Rubrivivax gelatinosus IL144: one gene and its partner. The protein of the gene in region 1 binds, or shares a complex with, the protein of each later gene. Links are inferred from orthologs where the notes say so. Each region holds a gene or a part of one and is shown on either strand. Other genes may lie near its edges.

The links. Proteins that work in one complex are often made in the same cells at the same time.
Region 2: the proteins of mnmE (region 1) and mnmG are in contact, whole or in part, in a solved structure (PDB 9HIP), measured with the Escherichia coli proteins. The link is inferred for Rubrivivax gelatinosus IL144 from one-to-one orthologs.

The regions. Positions count from the first base shown.
Region 1 is NC_017075.1:5,037,109-5,040,908, reverse strand. Bases 1-2,838 are described here. They hold mnmE (tRNA uridine-5-carboxymethylaminomethyl(34) synthesis GTPase MnmE), read left to right. Parts: upstream 1-656; coding sequence 657-2,021; downstream 2,022-2,838. Other genes in these bases: RGE_RS22940 (prolyl oligopeptidase family serine peptidase), read left to right, coding at 2,087-2,838; yidC (membrane protein insertase YidC), read left to right, coding at 1-560. In the rest of the region: more of RGE_RS22940, read left to right, coding at 2,839-3,800. UniProt on the Escherichia coli protein: Exhibits a very high intrinsic GTPase hydrolysis rate. Involved in the addition of a carboxymethylaminomethyl (cmnm) group at the wobble position (U34) of certain tRNAs, forming tRNA-cmnm(5)s(2)U34.
Region 2 is NC_017075.1:56,105-60,851, reverse strand. Bases 784-3,726 are described here. They hold mnmG (tRNA uridine-5-carboxymethylaminomethyl(34) synthesis enzyme MnmG), read right to left. Parts: upstream 3,260-3,726; coding sequence 1,307-3,259; downstream 784-1,306. Other genes in these bases: RGE_RS00260 (YkgJ family cysteine cluster protein), read left to right, coding at 3,559-3,726; RGE_RS00265 (DUF2061 domain-containing protein), read right to left, coding at 3,273-3,467; rsmG (16S rRNA (guanine(527)-N(7))-methyltransferase RsmG), read right to left, coding at 784-1,310. Outside these bases: RGE_RS00280 (ParA family protein), read right to left, coding at 1-574; more of rsmG, read right to left, coding at 687-783; more of RGE_RS00260, read left to right, coding at 3,727-3,822; RGE_RS00255 (Crp/Fnr family transcriptional regulator), read left to right, coding at 3,819-4,511; RGE_RS00250 (YgaP family membrane protein), read left to right, coding at 4,594-4,747. UniProt on the Escherichia coli protein: NAD-binding protein involved in the addition of a carboxymethylaminomethyl (cmnm) group at the wobble position (U34) of certain tRNAs, forming tRNA-cmnm(5)s(2)U34.

The DNA.
Region 1 (3,800 bases):
GCAACTGGGGCTGGGCGATCGTCGCGCTGGTCGTGCTGCTGAAGATCGCCTTCTACTGGCTCAACGCCAGCGCCTACAAGTCGATGGCCAAGATGCGCGCCATCAACCCGCGCGTCATGGAGCTGCGCGAGCGCTACAAGGACGACCAGCAGAAGATGCAGCAGGAGATGATGCGCATCTATCGCGAGGAGAAGGTCAACCCGCTCGGCGGCTGCCTGCCGATCGTGGTCCAGATGCCGTTCTTCATCGCGCTGTACTGGGTGCTGCTGTCCAGCGTCGAGATGCGCAACGCGCCGTGGATCGGCTGGATCACCGACCTGTCGGCCAAGGACCCGTGGTTCATCCTGCCGATCCTGATGACGGCCTCGTCGCTGCTGCAGGTGGCGCTGGGGGCCAAGCCGCCCGATCCCACCCAGGCCAAGCTGATGTGGTTCATGCCGCTGGCCTTCGCGGTGATGTTCTTCTTCTTCCCGGCCGGCCTGGTGCTGTACTGGCTCACGAACAACATCCTGTCGATCGCGCAGCAGTGGTACATCAACAAGAAGCTGGGCGTCGCCTGACGCCGGCCTGAGGCGCCCGCCGAGGCGCCCCGAACGACGAAGCCCCCGCCGGCGCGAGCCGCGGGGGCTTCGCTCTTTGGCTGAGACAATCGCCCCATGTCCCTGGCCCGATTACGTGACCCCATCGCCGCCGTCGCCACCGCTGCCGGCCGCGGCGCGGTCGGCATCGTGCGCGCCTCCGGCCCCGACCTCGCGCCGCTGGTGCAGGCGCTGTTCGGGCGTGCGCTGGCGCCGCGGGCGGCGACGCTGCTGCCCTTCACCGCCGCCGACGGTTCGGTGCTCGACCGCGGTCTGGCGATCCATTTCCCGGCGCCGCACTCCTACACCGGCGAGGACGTGCTGGAGCTGCAGGCCCACGGCGGCCCGGTGCTGCTGCAGCTGCTGCTGGCGCGTGTGCTCGAAGCCGGCGCGGGCATCGGCCTGCGGCTGGCGCGGGCCGGCGAGTTCACCGAACGCGCCTTTCTCAACGACAAGATCGACCTCGCCCAGGCCGAGGCGGTGGCCGACCTGATCGACGCCAGCACCGAGGCCGCCGCGCGCTCGGCGGCGCGTTCGCTGGACGGCGCGTTCTCGGCCGAGATCCACACGCTGGCCGGGCGCATCGTCGAGCTGCGCACGCTGGTCGAGGCGACGCTGGACTTCCCCGAGGAGGAGATCGACTTCCTGGAGAAGGCGCGGGCCCACGAACGGCTGGGCGCGATCGAAGCCGCGATCGGCGCCGCGCTGGCGCGCGCGCGCCAGGGGGCGCTGCTGCGCGAAGGCATGCGGGTGGTCATCGCCGGCCAGCCCAACGTCGGCAAGAGCTCGCTGCTCAACGCGCTGGCCGGCGCCGAGCTGGCGATCGTCACGCCGATCCCGGGCACGACACGCGACCGCGTCGCCGAGACGATCCAGATCGAAGGCGTGCCGCTGCACGTCGTCGACACCGCGGGGCTGCGCGAGCATGCCGCCGACGAGGTCGAACGCATCGGCATCGGCCGCAGCTGGGAAGCGATCGCAGGCGCCGACGCCGTGCTCTTCGTGCACGACCTGACGCGCCGCGGCGACGCTGGCTACGAGGCCGCCGAAGCCGAGATCGCCACGCGCCTTGAGGGCGCCGACGTGCTGCACGTGCACAACAAGGCCGACGCCGCGGCACCGGCGGCCGACGACGGTGTCGTGCTGTCGGCCAAGGCCGGCACCGGGCTGGAGACGCTGCGCCGCGAGCTGCTGCGCCGCGCCGGCTGGCAGGCCCAGCCCGACGGCGTCTTCATCGCCCGCGCGCGCCACGTCGATGCGCTGCAGCGCACGCTGGCGCACCTGCATCTGGCCCAGGCGCACGCCGCACAGCGCGACGCGGCGCTGGACCTGCTGGCCGAGGAACTGCGCCTGGCGCATCAGGCGCTGGGCGAGATCACCGGCGAGTTCGGCACCGAGGATCTGCTGGGCGAGATCTTCGGGCGCTTCTGCATCGGCAAGTAGCGCGTCCGCCCGCCGGACGACGCGGCACGCACGCGGCGTTGACCTGGGCGCGAGCCGTCGGTGCAATGCCCCGTCGCCCGAACCGGGCCAAGATGGAAGACGAACGCATGTCGATCGCGCGTGCTGCCGCGGCCTGGGCCGCCGGCCTGTTGATCTGCCTCCCCGCACTGGCGGCCGAGCCTCCGGTGGCGCCGGTGCGGCCGGTTCAGGAGAGCTTCTACGGCGTACAGGTCGTCGACCGCTACCGCTATCTGGAGAACACCACCTCGCCCGAGGTGCAAGCCTGGATGAAGGCCCAGGCCGAGCACGCCGACGCGGTGCTGAAGGCGCTGCCTGAACGCGCCGCCTTCCGCGCCCGACTGGAGGCACTGGAACGCAGCGGCAGCGACAGCGTCTTCCGCGGGCAGCTGCGTGCTGACGGCAGCCTGTTCTATCTGAAGCGCGGTGTTGGCGACGACCAGTTCCGACTGATGCAGCGCCCGCCCGGCGGCCGCGACGAGCGCCTGGTCTTCGACCCGATGGCGATCCGCCTGCCCGGCGCGGCGCCCGGCCAGCCGCAGGCGATCAACTACTACAGCGCCTCGCCCGGCGGCACGCGCGCCGGCGTCGTCGTCTCGGCGGCGGGCTCCGAAGAAGGCCAGCTGCTCGTCGTCGACGTCGCCAGCGGCCGGGTGCTGCTCGGCCCGCTGCCGCGCGCCGCCTACCCGCACTGGCAGGACGAAGACAGCCTGGTGATGCTGCGCCAGCACGCGCCCGGCCCCGGCCGTGGGCCGCAGGACAAGTACCGGGATTCGGAGCTCGTGCTGTTCACGCTCGGGGAGGCCGGCCAGCCGGCGCGCGACGAGGTGCTGCCGGGCCGCGCCTGGCCAGGGCTGGATCCCGGCCGCGACGGCGACGTGCTGCTGCGCCGCATTCCCGGCACCGACCGGGCGCTGGTCGCCCTCGGCAACGGTGTCGCCAACGAGATGGCCTTGTACACCGGCCCCTGGGCGCAGCGCCGCGACCCGGCGGCGCAGTGGGCACCGGTGGCCGGCATGGAGGCCGGCGTCGTCGACTACAGCGTGCGCGGTTCGACGCTCTACGCCGTCAGCCACCGCGGCGCGCCGCGCCAGCAGGTGCTGGCCTACGACCTGGCGCAGCCGGGCCAGCCGCCGCGCGTTCTGCTGCCGGCGTCGGAGCGCGTGGTGCAGCGTGTCGTCGCCGCACGCGATGCGCTCTACGTGCTGGTGCGCGAAGGCAACGTGCACCGGCTGCTGCGCCGCCCTTATCGCGACGGCGCGGCGTTCGAGACGGTGGCACTGCCTTTCGCCGGCCAGATCTACATTGACCAGGGCTGGGGCTGCGACCTGAACGCCGCGCAGCAGGACGGCCTGCTGATCGCGCTGCAGAGCTGGACCCAGGGCCTGCGCCACCTGCGTGTCGACGGCGAGGGCCGAGCCGCCGAGATCGGCCTGCCGGTGCTCGCCGCCACCGACTCACCGGCCGAGCTGACGACGACCGAGGTGCTGGTCACGAGCCACGACGGCGCGCGTGTGCCGATGAGCATCGTGCACCGGCGAGACCTCAGGCTCGACGGCCGCAACCCGGTCTGGCTGACGGCCTACGCCTCCTACGGCTTCACGATCGATCCGAGCTTCCGCCGCGAGCGCCTGGCCTGGCTGGAGAAGGGCGGCGTGCTCGCCTTCGCCAACCCGCGTGGCAGCGGTGTCTACGGCAACGACTGGTACCTGGCCGGCAAGGGCCTGAACAAGCGCAACACCTGGCTGGACGTCATCGCCT
Region 2 (4,747 bases), 5.0 Mb from region 1 along the record:
GCGTGATGCGCGGGTCGAACATCACGCGCAGCAAGCCGATCAGCTTCAGCTCGGGGTTCAGGTTGGCGTGCACCTGCTTGATCGTGTTGACCAGGTCCGACAGGCCTTCGAGCGCGAAGTACTCGCACTGCATCGGCACGACGACGCCGTGCGCGGCGCACAAGCCGTTCAGCGTCAGCAGGCTCAGCGACGGCGGGCAGTCCATCAGCACGAAGTCGTAGTCGGCTTCGGCCGCGGCCAGCGCCTGCTTCAGGCGGCGCTCTCGGCGCTCGAGCTCGACGAGTTCGACTTCGGCGCCGGCCAGCTCACGGTTCGCCCCCAGCACGTCGTAACCGGCGACGCTGCGCTGGCGCGCCTCGGCCACCGTCGCGCTCTCCAGCAGCACGTCGTAGACCGACAGCGGCAGCGAACGTTTGTCGACGCCGGAGCCCATCGTCGCGTTGCCCTGCGGGTCGAGGTCGACGACCAGCACCCGCTGGCCGACCTGGGCCAGGCCCGCGGCGAGGTTGACGGTGGTCGTCGTCTTGCCGACGCCGCCTTTCTGGTTGGCGATACAGAAGATGCGCATGCTCATCGCGCCGCGGCGCGGGATTCGGGGAAGGAGTTCGCGCGGTCGCGGCCGCCGGTGGCGACCGCAGAGGGCGGCCGAGCGTAGCGCAGATTCGGCGCTGCGGCGCCGCAGGCCGTCAGGCTTGTCGCATCCACACCAGGCAGCGCTGCGCGTCCAGGCCCGGCACGGCAAGTTGTTCCACGTGGAACACCTCGACGCCGGCCGGCAGCGCGGCGATCTCGTCGTCGGGCACCCTGCCCTTCATCGCCATCCAGCAGCCACCGGGTTTCAGCAGCGAGCTGCTCAGCGTGACGAAGTCGGCCAGCGACGAGAACGCGCGCGAGGTGACGACGTCGAAAGGCGCCACCTTCAGCTGCTCGACCCGGGCGTGCGCCGCCTGCAGCCGCGGCAGGCGCAGCTCGGCCGCGGCCTGGCGGATGAAGGCCGCCTTCTTGCCGACGGTGTCGACGCAGGTGACGTCCCAGCCCAGGATCGCCAGCACGACACCAGGAAGGCCGCCGCCGCTGCCGACGTCGAGCACACGCCCGGCTGGCAGCCGTGCCGCCAGCGGCTTCACGACGGCCAGGCAGTCGGCCAGGTGCTGGGTCAGCATCTGCGCCGGGTCGCGCACCGCCGTCAGGTTGTAGGTGCTGTTCCAGCGCTGCAGCAGCGCGAGATAACGTTCCAGCGCTTCGACCTGGGCCGGCGTCACATCCAGCCCCAGCGCCGCGCAGATCGCGGCCGGTGTGGCGGCCGTCATGCCGCGGCCTCGTCCTGAGTGAAGCCCTTGAAGCGGCCCTTCTTCAGGTGCACCAGCAGCAGCGAGATCGCCGCCGGCGTGACGCCGGAAATGCGCGAGGCCTGGCCCAGCGTTTCGGGCCGATGGCGCGCCAGCTTCTGGCGCACCTCGAAGGACAGCGCGGTGACCTGCGCGTAGTCCAGATCCTCGGGCAGCTTCATCTGCTCGTAGTGCGCGGCACGCTGCACCTCGTCGACCTGCTTGTCGATGTAGCCGGCGTACTTGATCGCGATCTCGGCTTGCTCGATCACCGCGTCGGCTTCGCGCGCGCCGTACTCGGCCTGCAATGTTCCACGTGAAACAACCTCGGGCACGCCGGCCGCGGCGGCCGCGGCCCAGACCGCATCGAAATCGACGCCTGGCCGGCGCAGCAGGTCGGCCAGGTTGTATTCGTGTTCCAGCGCCTTGCCGATGAAGCGCTCGGCGTCGGCGGCCGCCAGCGTCGCCGGGCGCACCCAGGTGCTCTTCAAGCGCTGCTGCTCGCGCTCCAGGCGTTCACGCTTGCGGCAGAAGGCGTCCCAGCGTGCATCGCCAACCAAGCCCAGCTCGCGGCCGATCGCCGTCAGCCGCAAATCGGCGTTGTCTTCGCGCAGCTGCAGCCGGTACTCGGCGCGGCTGGTGAACATGCGGTAGGGCTCGGTGATGCCCTTGGTGACCAGGTCGTCGACGAGCACACCCAGATAGGCCTGGTCGCGCCGCGGCGTCCAGGGCTCGCGGCCCTGGGCCTGCAGCGCGGCGTTGGCGCCGGCGAACAGGCCTTGCGCCGCCGCTTCCTCGTAGCCGGTCGTGCCGTTGATCTGGCCGGCGAAGAACAGCCCGCCGATCGCCTTGGTCTCGAAGCTGGGCTTGAGCTCGCGCGGGTCGAAGTAGTCGTACTCGATGGCGTAGCCCGGGCGCAGGATGTGCGCGTTCTCCAGCCCAGGCATCGTGCGGATCGCGCCGAGCTGGACGTCGAAAGGCAGCGAGGTCGAGACGCCGTTCGGATAGAACTCGTTCGTCGTCAGGCCCTCGGGTTCGAGGAAGATCTGGTGCGAGCTCTTGTCGGCGAAGCGGTTGATCTTGTCTTCGATGCTCGGGCAGTAGCGCGGGCCGACGCCTTCGATGATGCCGGTGAACATCGGGCTGCGGTCGAAACCGCTGCGGATGATCTCGTGCGTGCGCTCGTTGGTGTGCGTGATCCAGCACGGCAGCTGGCGTGGGTGCATCTCGGGCGTGCCGAGGAAACCGAACACCGGCACCGGGTCCAGGTCGCCGGGCTGCTCTTCCAGGCGCGAGAAGTCGATCGAGCGGCCGTCGATGCGCGGCGGGGTGCCGGTCTTCAGCCGGCCTTGCGGCAGCTTCAGCTCCTTCAGCCGGCCCGACAGCGTCGTCGCCGCCGGGTCGCCGGCGCGGCCGGCGCGGTAGTTCTCCAGCCCGACGTGCACACGCCCGTCGAGAAAGGTGCCGGCGGTCAGGACGACGGCCCGCGCGTTGAAGCGCAGGCCGATCTGGGTGACGACGCCGGTGACGCGGTCGCCTTCGACGATCAGGTCGTCGCAGGCCTGCTGGAACAGCCACAGGTTCGGCTGGTTCTCCAGCCGGCGGCGGATCGCGGCCTTGTAGAGCACGCGGTCGGCCTGGGCGCGGGTGGCGCGCACCGCCGGGCCCTTGCTGCCGTTCAAGATGCGGAACTGGATGCCCGACTCGTCGGTGGCCTCGGCCATCGCGCCGCCGAGCGCGTCGACTTCCTTGACGAGGTGGCCTTTGCCGATGCCACCGATCGACGGGTTGCAGCTCATCTGCCCCAGCGTCTCGATGTTGTGGGTCAAGAGCAGCGTCGCGCAGCCCATGCGGGCGGCGGCGAGCGCGGCTTCCGTTCCGGCGTGACCGCCGCCGACGACGATGACGTCGAACGCTTGGGGATGCAGCATGAGGCCGAGGATTTTACGAGGGCACGGTCACCCGGGCCGCCTCGTAGCGGCGATCCCACCAGCGATCGAAGAAGTAGTGCGCGATCGTGTTGGCCACCGGCTCGATCAGCGTCATCGCGCCGGCGACAGCGACGTTGCCGGTCAGCGCATAACCGATCGTGAACGAAATGCCGACGTGCATCACGCCGAAGGCTGCGGACTTGGCCATGGGCGGCTCCAGTTGAGAATGACTCGCATTTTCTCGGTGCCAGGGTCCGGCCGGAATCGGATGTCGGCATCACCGCGATAGCATGCGCCCCATGCCCCTGCCCTGCCGCGAACGCTGTGCCGCCTGCTGCATCGCGCCATCGATCAGCAGCGCGATCCCCGGCATGCCCGACGGCAAACCCGCCGGGGTGCGCTGCATCCAGCTCGACGAGGCCGACCGCTGCCGCCTCTTCGGCCGGCCCGAACGCCCGGCCGTCTGCGGCGGGCTGGAACCCTCGGAAGAGATGTGCGGCGACTCGCGCGAACAGGCGCTGGTCTGGCTGGGCTACCTCGAAACCACGACCGCCCCGAAGTGAGCTCCGCTGCCGACCCCACGCTGCACGAGCGCCTGCTCGCGCACTACCCGATGCTCGCCGCGCTGCCCGAGGGCGAAGCCAAGGCCGTGCTCGCGCGCGACGCGATGTCCCTGAAGGCCCCGGCCGGCATGCTGCTGTTCGACGAAGGCGCGCCCTGCGGCGGCTTCCCGATGGTGCTGGGCGGCGCGGTGCGCGTCGCCCGCGGCTCGCCGGGCGGGCGCTCGCTGGAGCTGTACCGCGTGACGCCGGGCGAGTTGTGCGTCGTCTCGGCGTCCTGCCTGTTCGGCCACGCGGCGATGAGCGCTCACGGCGTCGCCGCCGAAGACAGCGAGCTGGTGCTGCTGAACCCCGCCGGCTTCGAGCGCTGGTGCGCGCATGCGCCGTTCCGCCAGTACGTCTTCGGCATCTTCGCCGACCGCCTGGCCGACCTGATGGCGCTGGCCGAGGCCGTGGCCTTCCAGCGCCTGGACCAGCGCCTGGCCGCCGCGCTGCTGGGCCGCGGCGCGGTGCTGCGCGCCACGCACCAGAGCCTGGCCGACGAGCTGGGCACGGTGCGCGAGATCGTCAGCCGTCTGCTCAAACGTTTCGAGCGCCAGGGCTGGATCGCCGTCGGCCGCGAGCGCATCGACGTGCTCGACAGCGCCGCGCTGCGCGCTCTGGCCTCGGGCGACACGCCCCGCCCCGTGTGACCGCGGTCACCGACGCCGGCAGCCCAGAATTCGCACACTTCCCGGCACGGCATCCCCGCCGTTGACCCGTCAGGAGGTTCCCATGAAAGCCAACGTCGGCGGCATCGACCGCATTCTCCGCATCGTGCTCGGCCTGGCGCTGATCGCCATGACGCTCGCCGGTTTCATCGGCGTCTGGGGCTGGATCGGCGTCGTGCCGCTGCTCACCGGCGCCATCGGCTTCTGCCCGCTGTACC